One region of the Sphingomonas hengshuiensis genome, then DNA from elsewhere that is predicted to be linked to it. Evidence: riboswitches for the same ligand, from Rfam matches in the RefSeq annotation. Region 1 holds a riboswitch; the other holds the start of a gene.
What was found. A riboswitch is a leader RNA that binds a small molecule or an ion and turns the genes downstream of it on or off. The one in region 1 is predicted to bind cobalamin.

Region 1 (5,384 bases):
GTATCGGCATCGATCAGCCCCGCCAGCGCCTTGACCAGCGTACTCTTGCCCGATCCGTTCGGCCCCAGGATCGCGGTGACGCGCCCCGGGCGGAACACCGCGCCGACGCCGTGCAGCACGGTGCGCTCGCCCAGGCTGACCGAGAGGTTCTCGAAGCTCAGTTCCATGCCCGCCCCCGCAGCTTGAGGAGAAGGAGCAGGAAGAAGGGCGTGCCGAGCAGCGCCATCGCCACCCCCAGCCGGATCTCGGCGGCGCCCGGCGCAAGCCGCACCAGGCTGTCCGCCGCCAGCACCAACGCCGCGCCGCCCAGCGCACTCGGCAGCAGCAGCGCGGAGGGGCGCGCGCCGACCAGCGGGCGCAGCAGATGCGGCACGATCAGCCCGACGAACCCGACCACCCCCGTCGCCGCGACGCTGGCGCCGACGCCGAGCCCGGTGCCGAGCACCACCAGCAACTGCACTCGCGCCAGCCGCACCCCCAGCGACCGTGCCGCGCTCTCGCCCAGCGTCAGCGCATCGAGCGCGCGCCCGGTGAACAACAACACCGCGCACCCCGCGGCCATGAAGGGCAGGGCAAGCTGCACCTCGGCAAAGCTGCGATCGGTGAGCGACCCCATGATCCAGTCGATGATCTCCGCCGTCGCATAGGGATTGGGCGCGATCGAGATCAGGAACGCCATCAGCGCGCCGCCCAGGCTCGCGAGCACCGTCCCCGCCAGGATGAACGCCACTGCGCTGTCCGCGCGCCACGCCAGCCCGGCGAGCAGCAGCATCGATCCGCACGCCGCCGCCATCGCGCAGCCGAACAGCATCAAGGGCGCGCTCGCCCCCAGCAGCACGATCGCCGCGACCGCGCCCAACGCCGCGCTCGACGAAACCCCGACCACTGCTGGGTCGGCGAGCGGATTGCGCAGATAGCCCTGGAGCACTGCCCCGGTCAGCCCCAGCGTCGCGCCGACCCCCAGCCCCAGTATCGCGCGCGGCAGCCGCAGCCCGATAACGATCCACCAGCGCGGATCGCCCGAGAACCAGGCGCCCGGCGGCACCCACACTTTGCCCGCGATCAGCGATCCCGCGAACAGGAGCGCGACGAGCAATGCGAGGCCGGTCAGGAGCAGCGGGCGGTTCATCGCGCGATCGCCTGCCGCACTTCGGCCAGCCGGTCCATCGCCTTCGCAATCACCGGGCCGCCGCAATTCATCAGGTTGCGCGGGAACCGCGCCTGCCGCACGCCGCTGTGCGCCAGTGCCCAGCGCCGGGTCTGCGCCGCGCGCGATGCCGAATCGCGCCCGGCCTCATCCGGGACCAGCATCAGCCGGGGCGGATCGGCGACGACATGCTCGGCGGGCAGCGTGCCGGTATGCTGGAGCCCGTAATGCGCCGCCTGGTCGACGAACCCGGCACGCACCATCATTTCATCGAGCAACGTCCCACCCCCGGAAACCAGATTGCCGCCGATCCACAGCAAAGCGGGGACCGGAGCATCGCGGCGTGACGCGCGCATGACGGCGGCGTCGATCCGCGCGATCATCTTCGCGCCCTCGGCCTGTGCGCCCACGGCCTCGGCCAGCGCACGCACCTGGTCCTTGCTCGCCTCGATCGTGGTCGGCGAATCGAGATACAGCGTGCGCAGCCCGGCGCGGGCATAGGCTTCGCGCGTCGCGGGGGGCGTGAAGCTGCTCGCGATCACCAGCGCGGGGCGCAGCGCGATCATCTCCTCGGCGGTGCCGCGAGTCGCGCGAAATTGGCGCGCCTGTTCCAGCGGGATCGAAGTCGCCATCGGGTCGTGCGAATAATGGCTGATCGCCGTGATCCGCCCGGCCGGCACCAGCTCGACCAGCATCGCGTCGGCACAGGGGTTGGTCGACACGATGCCGTTCGGCACGGGCGGCTCAGGCGCGGACGCCGCCGCGCACCCCGCCAGCGCGGGGAGGGCGAAGAGCAGGAACAGCCACGCAAATTTCATCGGACACGACACCCATGGCCGGATCGCCGTCCCGAAACCGGGCGCGACGACGCAGCAACCTGTCGCTCGCGCAGGGGAGTCCCCCCGTCCGCCCGGTGCATCCCGCCCGCGCGAAGGAATCGACTGTGGCGGGCAGGTCTCCTGGCTCCCGGGTCGCTGCCTTGGCGCCGCCTTCCCGGGTGTTCCCAGTGGCAGTGTGGCGCCTTGGCTCGCCGGTTACAGTTGCGGGAGCAGCCTCGGGTTCAAACCGAGTTCCCTTTTCATCCCCCTTGACCGGCTGGATTGGCGCATATGGACGCCAGCGCTAAATTTTGCGTCGTCATGCTGAACTTGTTTCAGCATCCACGGTGCCACAAGCACTGCATTCGCCTGTGGCGCGTTGGACCCTGAAACGAGTTCAGGGTGACGGCACGTAAAAGCGCAAGTCCTTCCATATGCGATGGCCCTGCCGTGCGGGGGACACCCGTCACCCGACAGGCTTTAGGCACTGCCGCCGCGCGCCGCAACTGGCACGGTAATACAGGGCAAGCCTGTGTAATTACGGCATAATTGCGGCGAACGGTGGAACGCCACCGTCCAGAGGGCGTTGGGGGCGGCAGAGGAGATGCCAATATGACGAAGAAGTTTCTGATCCTGGGCCTGGCCCCCATGCTCGCGCTCGGCGCCTGTGGCGGGACCGCCGACACCGGAGTCGACAATGGCGTGATGGCGACCAACGACACGATGACCGATGGCAGCATGATGGGCGGCGCGATGGCCGACAACGCCATGATGGGCGACAATGCGATGATGGCCGACGCCAACGCGTCGCCGGACCAGCGCTTCGTCAACACCGTGGGCGCGAGCGATTATTACGAAGTCGAGGCGGGCAAGCTCGCCCAGTCCAAGGCGACCTCGCAGGGGCTGAAGGATTTCGGCGCGATGATGGTCGAGCAACACACCGCGTCGACCGAGAAGCTGAAGGCCGCCGCCGCAACCGCTACTCCGGCGATCGTCCCCAATCCGGAGCTGAACGCCGAGCAGGAGGCCAATCTCGAGGCGCTGCGCAATGCCGAGGGTGTGGCGTTCGACACGCTGTACAAGACTCAGCAGGTCGCCGCGCACGAAAAGGCGCTTGCGACGCTGAAGGATTATGCCGCGAACGGCGATGTCCGCCCGCTGACGGCGTTCGCGACTCAGACCGAGTCGGTGGTCCAGACGCATCTGGATCGCATCTCGAAGATGTGATCCGCACGGGCGGCGCCGCGCCGCCCGTTCCCTTTCCCGGTTTCAAAAAGAGGCGCGCCCCCCCCCAGGTCGCGCCTCTTTCCGGTGCCTGCCGAGCCTGGCTCAGGCGGCTTCCTCGTTCGCCACGGCGAAGGGCGAGGACACGATTCGCGGCGCGGGGATCGCGCTCGTGTCGATGCTGCTCATATGCTTCAGGCGGCCGTCGATATGGCCGCCATTCTCGATCGTGATCGTCTCATATTCGACGTCGCCGGTGATCTTCGCCGAGCGTTCGACGGTGAGCGTCTTGACGCGGACGCTGCCCTCGACCGATCCGGCGAGCCGTGCGACTTCGGCGGAGACGCTCCCGAAGATCTGGCTTTCGGCGCCCTGCGCCAGCGTGCCGCAATGGACGTCGCCCTCGACTCGGCCATCGATGTGCAGGTCGGCGGTGGCGGTCAGGTTGCCGGTGACGATGATGTCCGGCCCGATCACGGAGAACATTCCGCGCCCGCGGCCCCCGCTCTGCGCCGGCGGTGCGGGCGGAATCGACTGCCGCTCGTCGCGATTGTTGCGATTGTTGCTGTTGAACATAGGCTTATTCCCCATTCCCGGTATCGCGAGTCCCGGCGCGCTGCCTAGCATAAGCGCGCGGGTCGGGCAGCATCCAATCGTAACGCATGCGTTCCAACGAGGGATTGTCGTTCGCCGCCTGAATCGCCGGGCGCGTGCTGAGGAACCAGGCGGCGGCGAGCATCGTGAGCGACGCGAGGCACCCAGTCTCCGGGCTGGAGAGATTGGCGGCGACGAACGCTGCGGCGCAGGCCAGCACTGCGGCGATCGCGGCGGTGCGCTCGCCGCGCGTCTCGGGGCGCAGCCCGATCGCGGCGACCAGCGGCACGACCAGCGCGGCGACTCCGATCGCGGGGATCGTCGCAACCGGCACCAGCGCCGCCACCAGCGGCGCGCGCCATCCGCGTGCGGTCGCGCGGCTGCTATTGCCCGCGACTCCGGCAAGGTGGAAGGCGAGCAGCCCCGCGCCCCCCGCCAGCACCAGCCCGACCAGCCCCACCGCCGAACCCGGCGACAGCATTTCCCACCACCCTGGAAACGACGCCCCGAATCCTCCCGCGGCGAGCACGGCGGCGACCGCGGCGCAGCTTGCGGGGAGCGCGGGCCAGCGCCGGGCTGCGAGAATCAGCGTGATCGATCCGTATTTCAGGTGTAGCAACATCGGTATGGGTGTAGCGCGCAGGCGTTAGCACGCGGTTACGTCGCCCGCCCCTGGCCCGCCCCCGGATCGCCCCGCCGCGCGGCGGCGTGGCGCCCATTGACCGCCATGGTCGCCGACGCTATAGGCGCCTCCGTTCCACAAGGGGGTCGTATGACCGTTTGCCCTCGCGGAACAAAGAGCTGAACGTTGCTGGAGACGCAATGGCCCGGGGGGTCAAGGACACCCGGGGCCTTTTCGTATTCTGTAGAGATTGGATTTCAAAGAGTCTGGGCTCCAGCAAAGTAACCGCCGGATCGTTCCGGTAACATAAGGTGAAGGGCTTCATGCCAACGATTAACCAGCTGGTCCGCAAGGGCCGCGAACCGCAGAAGGCCAAGTCGAAGGTCCCTGCGATGGAACAGAACCCGCAGAAGCGCGGCGTTTGCACGCGCGTCTACACGACGACCCCGAAGAAGCCGAACTCGGCGCTGCGCAAGGTGGCCAAGGTCCGCCTGACCAACCAGCGCGAAGTCATCAGCTACATTCCGGGCGAAGGCCACAACCTCCAGGAGCACTCGGTGGTCCTGATCCGCGGTGGCCGTGTGCGCGATCTTCCCGGCGTTCGCTACCACGTCCTGCGCGGCGTGCTCGATACGCAGGGCGTCAAGGATCGCAAGCAGTCGCGTTCGAAGTACGGCGCCAAGCGTCCGAAGTGATCATGCCGGGGGCATGATCATCCTCGAAAGATCGCTTCAGGCGATCTTATCGGGGATCCAGGTCCCCGACTAAGCAAGGCACAGTAAGCCCCGGACAGGTTCCGGATAAGCTGAAGTACCAAAGGAATTTGAAATGGCTCGTCGTCGTCGCCCCGAAAAGCGGGAAATCCTGCCTGATCCCGTTTATGGGGATGAGGTTCTCACCAAGTTCATGAATTCGGTCATGCTGGACGGCAAGAAGTCCGTGGCCGAGGGCATCGTGTACACGGCACTCGAAACCGTCG
Region 2 (5,384 bases), 820 kb from region 1:
ATCGGTCAGCCGCGAGCGATCGCGCGCGACCATCTCGACATAGGCCATCAGATGATGCCCCAGCGTCACCGGCTGCGCGACCTGGAGGTGGGTGAAGCCGGGCATCACGCTGTCGGCATGCTCCTCGGCGCGCGAGAGCAGCGCGTCCTGGAGCGCGCCCAGCGCGGCCTCGGCCTGGTCGATCGCGTCGCGCACCCACAGGCGGAAATCGGTCGCCACCTGGTCGTTGCGCGAGCGCGCGGTGTGGAGGCGCCCCGCGACCGGCCCGATCCGGTCGGAAAGCCGCGCCTCGGTGAGCATGTGGATGTCCTCGAGCGCAAGGTCGTCGGGGACGCCCGCTGCCTCGAACTCGGCGGCGACCTGCTCCAGCCCGGCTGCGATCGCGGCGGCATCCTCGGGCGCGACGATGCCCTGCTGCCCGAGCATCGCGACATGCGCGCGGCTGCCGCGAATATCCTGCTGCCACATCCGCTTGTCGAAGGGGATCGAGGCGTTTATCTCCCGCATCACCGCAGAGGGTCCTTCGGCGAAACGCCCCCCCCACATTGCATTGGAGCTGTCCTTGCGCTCAGAAATCGCGCTTCTCCTGCTGTCCGCGACCGTAATTTCCGGGTGCGATAGGCAATCCCAGGCTCCGCAGCAAGCGAACGAGAGCGTTGCCAACGCAACCGCCCCCGCGCCCGGCCCCAATATCGATCGCAGCCACAAGGGCGAGGCGGCACCCACCACGCCGTTCCTCGATCCCAAGGGCGCCAAGGTGACGCTCGCCAGCTTCCGGGGAAAGCCGGTGCTGCTCAACCTCTGGGCGACCTGGTGCGCGCCGTGCGTCAAGGAAATGCCGACGCTCGACGCGCTCGCGGTGGCGCGCGGCGATGCACTGAAGGTGCTGGTGGTCAGCCAGGATATCGAGGGCGCCGCAAAGGTCACGCCCTTCTTCGCGCAGGCGAAGTTCAAGGCGCTGGAGCCCTATCTCGATCCCGAAACGGGGTTCAGCCTGGGGTTGGGGCTCAACCTGCCGACGACGATCCTTTTCGACGCTGCGGGCCGCGAAGTGTGGCGCGTCACCGGCGGGATGGAATGGGACGGGCCGCAAGCGGCGGCGCTGATCGCCGAGGCGGGGTAAGCCCCCCGCTACTCGGTCACCCGCATCCAGCCCTCGCCCGAATCGGCGCCACCCTGTGCCCAGACGTCGAAAATCTCGGCCAGGATCGCCGCCGATTCGACCAGTCGCGGGCCGGGGCGGTTGAAGAAATGATGGCCGTCGGCGAGGAACACATGGCCCTTCCTGACCGCGGACAGCCCGTTCCAGCGCGGATCGCCGATCACCGACTGGATATCCGCCAGGCTCTGCGGAATCTGATAGCCGCACGGCATCATCACGATGACATCGGGATCGGTCGCGACCAGCGCGCCCCAGTCTAACCACGGCGAATGTTCGCCGGGTGCTACGAACAGCGGGTCGCCGCCGGCGCAGGCGATCAGTTCGGGCACCCAGTTTCCCGCCGCCATCAAAGGGTCGAACCACTCGATCGCCGCCACGCGCGGTACCGCGCCCCGGCGGCGCGACTCGGTGCGAATCTGCGCCAGCCGCGCCTGGAGCCCGGCGATCACCTTTTCTCCCTCGGCGACGCGGCCGACGGCCTTGGCGACATGGCGGAAATCGTCCCACACATCGCCCAGCGTATCGGGCGCGAGCGAGATCAGCGCGGGTGCGGTGCCCGCCCAATCACATAGCGATTCCTCGAGGTCCGCAGGCGTCACTGCGCAGATCGCGCATTGCGTCTGGGTCAGGATCACGTCGGGCTTCAGGCTGCGCAGCAGCTCGGCATGGACTTCATAGACCGACAGCCCCTGGCGCACGATCTCCTGCACCCGCCGGTCGATCTCGACCGAGCGGAGCCCCTTTTCCAGCTTGGTCGCGGTGCAGACCGGCAGGTCCGCGACGAACCGGGGGAAGTCGCATTCATGCGACCGCCCCACCAGCGAATCGCCCAGCCCCAGCGCCACCGCGACTTCGGTGGCGCTGGGGAGCAGCGATACGATGCGGAGCGCTTCGGTCATCGCGCGCCCATGCCGAGCGCGGGCACCAGCCCCGGCGCCGCGCGGTGGAGCAGCGCGCGCGCGGCGAGCAGCCCCGCGAGCCACAGCCCTTCGTTCAGCGCGAGCTGACCGACGATCGCGGGGGTGAAGGTCCCCAGCCCGCCCGCCAGATGCGCATAGCCATAGAGCAGCAGCTCGAACCCGCCGAACCCGGCGAGCGCGGCCAGCACCAGCCGGGCGTCCCACACGCCGCGGCGCAGGATCGCGATGGCAATCCCCAGCGCCGCCATGCTCGCGGCGCCCAGCGCCAGGCCCCAGCCCAGCGCATAGTCGGTCATCGGATAGCCCATCAGCGCGAATCCGAGCAGCTGGTTCGCCGCCCAGGCGACCGCGACGGTCGCCACTGCCTGTGGCGCGCGCAGCGTCGCCGCCGCCATCACCGCCACCGCGACGAAGGGCATCATGCACGCGGTCACCACGCTCCCCGCCACTGCGGCGACCGCAATCGCAGCCGACCATCCCCATTGCAGCGCGCCCTCGCGCTGTACGTTTCGATCGTTCATTGCGCCCTCCCGATCAGAAGCTTGCACGGACGCCGGCATAGGCCGCCGTGCCGGGATTGGTGAAGCTGAACACCTGTTCGTACTTGGCGTCGAAGGCGTTCTCGACCCGCGCGAACAGCCCGACGCCGCTGCCCAGGTCCCAATCGCCCGCGATCTGGCCCAAAGTGTACGAATTCAGCCGCACGGTGACCGGCACGAAGCTGGGGTCGGTATAGGCAAAGTCGGTCTGCTGCCCGGTATGGCGCACGGTGAAGGTCAGCCCGCCGCGATTGCCCGGCGCGCGCCATGCCAGCGACGCGCTGCCGATGTCGTCCGGACGCCGCACTTCGCGCACGCCGTTCTCGCGTGCCTTGAGGTGGGTATAGGCCAGGTCGACACGCCAGGCATCGCCGATCCGCGCGCGCAGGAAGGTCTCGACGCCGTGCTGGCGCGAGTCGGTCGCGCGGTTGCCGGGCGTGGCGACATAGGTCGGGGCGGGATAGGTGGTGTAGATCTCGTTCTTGAGCACGCTCTGGAAATAAGTCGCGCCGATCGTGACCTGTTCGCCGAGCAGGCTCTGTTCGGCGCCGGCCTCCCAGCCCTCGGACCGTTCGGGCTTGAGGTTCGGATTGCCGATATATTTGCCGTCGACATAGCCGAACAGCTCGGTCGCGCCGGGATTCTTGACGCCCGACCCCGCCGCCGCGCGCAGCCGCAGCCCGAAGTCGAAGCCATAGCTGCCCTGGACGCGATAGGTGGTGGTATCCGCGAACCGGCTGTTGCTGTCGCGCCGCACCGACCCGCCGAGCGAAAGCGCGCCCGCGCTCAGCCCGTACTGGCCGACAAAGCCGAGATTGTCGGTGCGCCGCCAGCCATTAAAGCCATAGCCGCTCGGGTCGGCGTTGCGGAAACGCTCGCGCTCGGCATCGAACGCGAGGGTCAGGCTGTGCTGAAGCGCGCCCGTCGTCGCGCGTAGCGTCGTCTCATAGGAGCCCTTGAGCCGGGTGCCGCGATTGCCATAGCTGGCTTCGTCCGCGTCGAAGCCGTCGCGCTTGGTATCGGCGACCTGTGCGCTCACCGCCTGGGTCCAGCGCCCGTCGAGCAGGGCAAGCTCACCGCGCACCAGCGCATAGAGCCCGCGATTGCGGACATAATTGCCGGGCGAATCGACCGCATAGCCGAAGGTCGGGCTGGTCGAATCGAAATCCTGGTCGTTATAATCGCTGACGGTGCGGGCATAGCGGCCCACGCCGGTCAGTCGGAATGTGGCGCTGGGCGACCAGCCGAGCTTGGCCGACAGCGCATTGCTCGTGTGGCCGAGGTTGCGGGTGCCGTCACGCGTGCCGGGGGCACCATCGGTTTCGACGCGGGTTGCCGACAGCGCATAGTCGAACGCACCTTTGGTGCCCGCCGCGCGGGCTGCTGCGTTGAACGTGCCAAACGATCCGCCCTCGGCACGGACGCGGAAGCCCGGTGCCTCGCGCCCGTCGAGCGTGATATACTGCACCACGCCGCCGATCGCGTCCGATCCGTACAGCGCGCTCTGCTGGCCGCGCAGCACTTCGACGCGGGCGGCCGAATCGGCGGCGAGGCTGCCAAAGTCGAACTCGCCCGAATAGGGATCGGAGACTTCGATGCCATCGATCAGCACCAGCACTTGATTTGCCTCGGTCCCGCGGATGCGGATCTGGGTCTGGCCGCCGACGCCGCTGACCGCGACGCCGGGGACGTCGCGGAGCACATCGGCGATCTCGCGCACCTGGCGCTGGTCGAGCGTCTTCTCGTCGATCACCGTCACCGATCCGCCGAACCGGTCGACGGCGATCGGCTGCGCGCTGCGCGTGCCGGTGACGATCAGCGCTTCGCTGTCGGTGTCCGGGTCGGCGCTCTGGGCGGCGGCGGCATAGGGGAGGAGGCACGCGGCGAGCGCGGCTGTGGAAACAAGGGTCTTCATGTCGAAACGGTCCTGCGTACCCGAGCGAACCAGGCCGGGACCTCCGCGCACGCGGCCGGGCATGCCGGCGGCGGGGCACAAAACGCGCCCGCCGGCATCCACCGGAGCGGCCCCGAGCCGCTGCTGTCGCTCAGACAGAAACCTTCCGCGCCTGGCCAATCCCTGAGCCCGGCAAGAGCGACATGCGTCGGTCGGTCTCCTGGCTCACGGGTCACCGCCCGGCATGCGCCTTCCCGGGATCACTCCCAGTGGCTGCGGCTCCGATAGGGCCGCCAGCACGCCGAACTCGCCGCTTACAGTTACAGGGATAGCCGCAGAATAAGGCCGCGAGGGCCCGCACTGCATTCCCGTTACCGGCGCAAGTTTTCGGGCAGCCGCTGTTGCCGCCGCCCATCGGCTCCAATACTCGCCTCGTCGCATATCGCAAGTGCGAAGCGGTTCGGCGCGCGGGTTGCAAAGCCCGAACCCTTGGGCTATGCGCCCGCCTTTCCGCGATCGAGGGACCGTCCGGCCATTAGGGCTGCCGTGGCTGTTCGCAATCGTCGAACCATAAGGAGACGAAAATGCCCAAGCTCAAGACGAAGAGCGGCGTGAAGAAGCGCTTCAAGTTCACCGCCACTGGCAAGGTGAAGCATGGAGTCGCCGGCAAGCGCCACCGACTGATTTCGCACAACGCGAAGTATATCCGCCAGAATCGCGGCACGTCTGTGCTCGCCGATGCCGATGTTGCCCATGTGCGCCAGTGGGCGCCCTACGGCCTGAAGTAAGGAGGGCCGCTAGATGGCACGAGTAAAGCGTGGCACGACCACCAAGGCGAAGCATAAGCGGATTTTGGATCAGGCGAAGGG

Region 2: it holds a riboswitch for cobalamin, as region 1 does, so the genes downstream of both, TS85_RS19395 (TonB-dependent receptor plug domain-containing protein) here and TS85_RS15440 (ABC transporter substrate-binding protein) in region 1, are expected to answer to the same signal.

The regions. Positions count from the first base shown of each region.
Region 1 is NZ_CP010836.1:3,461,739-3,467,122, reverse strand. It holds gene TS85_RS15450 (ABC transporter ATP-binding protein) at 1-167, opposite strand, end outside; gene TS85_RS15445 (FecCD family ABC transporter permease) at 158-1,129, opposite strand; gene TS85_RS15440 (ABC transporter substrate-binding protein) at 1,126-1,965, opposite strand; cobalamin riboswitch at 2,080-2,283, opposite strand; gene TS85_RS15435 (DUF4142 domain-containing protein) at 2,578-3,192, shown strand; gene TS85_RS15430 (bactofilin family protein) at 3,295-3,765, opposite strand; gene TS85_RS15425 (hypothetical protein) at 3,770-4,405, opposite strand; gene rpsL (30S ribosomal protein S12) at 4,729-5,100, shown strand; gene rpsG (30S ribosomal protein S7) at 5,234-5,384, shown strand, end outside.
Region 2 is NZ_CP010836.1:4,284,795-4,290,178, reverse strand. It holds gene argH (argininosuccinate lyase) at 1-546, opposite strand, end outside; gene TS85_RS19410 (TlpA family protein disulfide reductase) at 563-1,123, shown strand; gene TS85_RS19405 (cobalamin-binding protein) at 1,132-2,061, opposite strand; gene TS85_RS19400 (hypothetical protein) at 2,058-2,603, opposite strand; gene TS85_RS19395 (TonB-dependent receptor plug domain-containing protein) at 2,617-4,536, opposite strand; cobalamin riboswitch at 4,709-4,909, opposite strand; gene rpmI (50S ribosomal protein L35) at 5,100-5,303, shown strand; gene rplT (50S ribosomal protein L20) at 5,317-5,384, shown strand, end outside.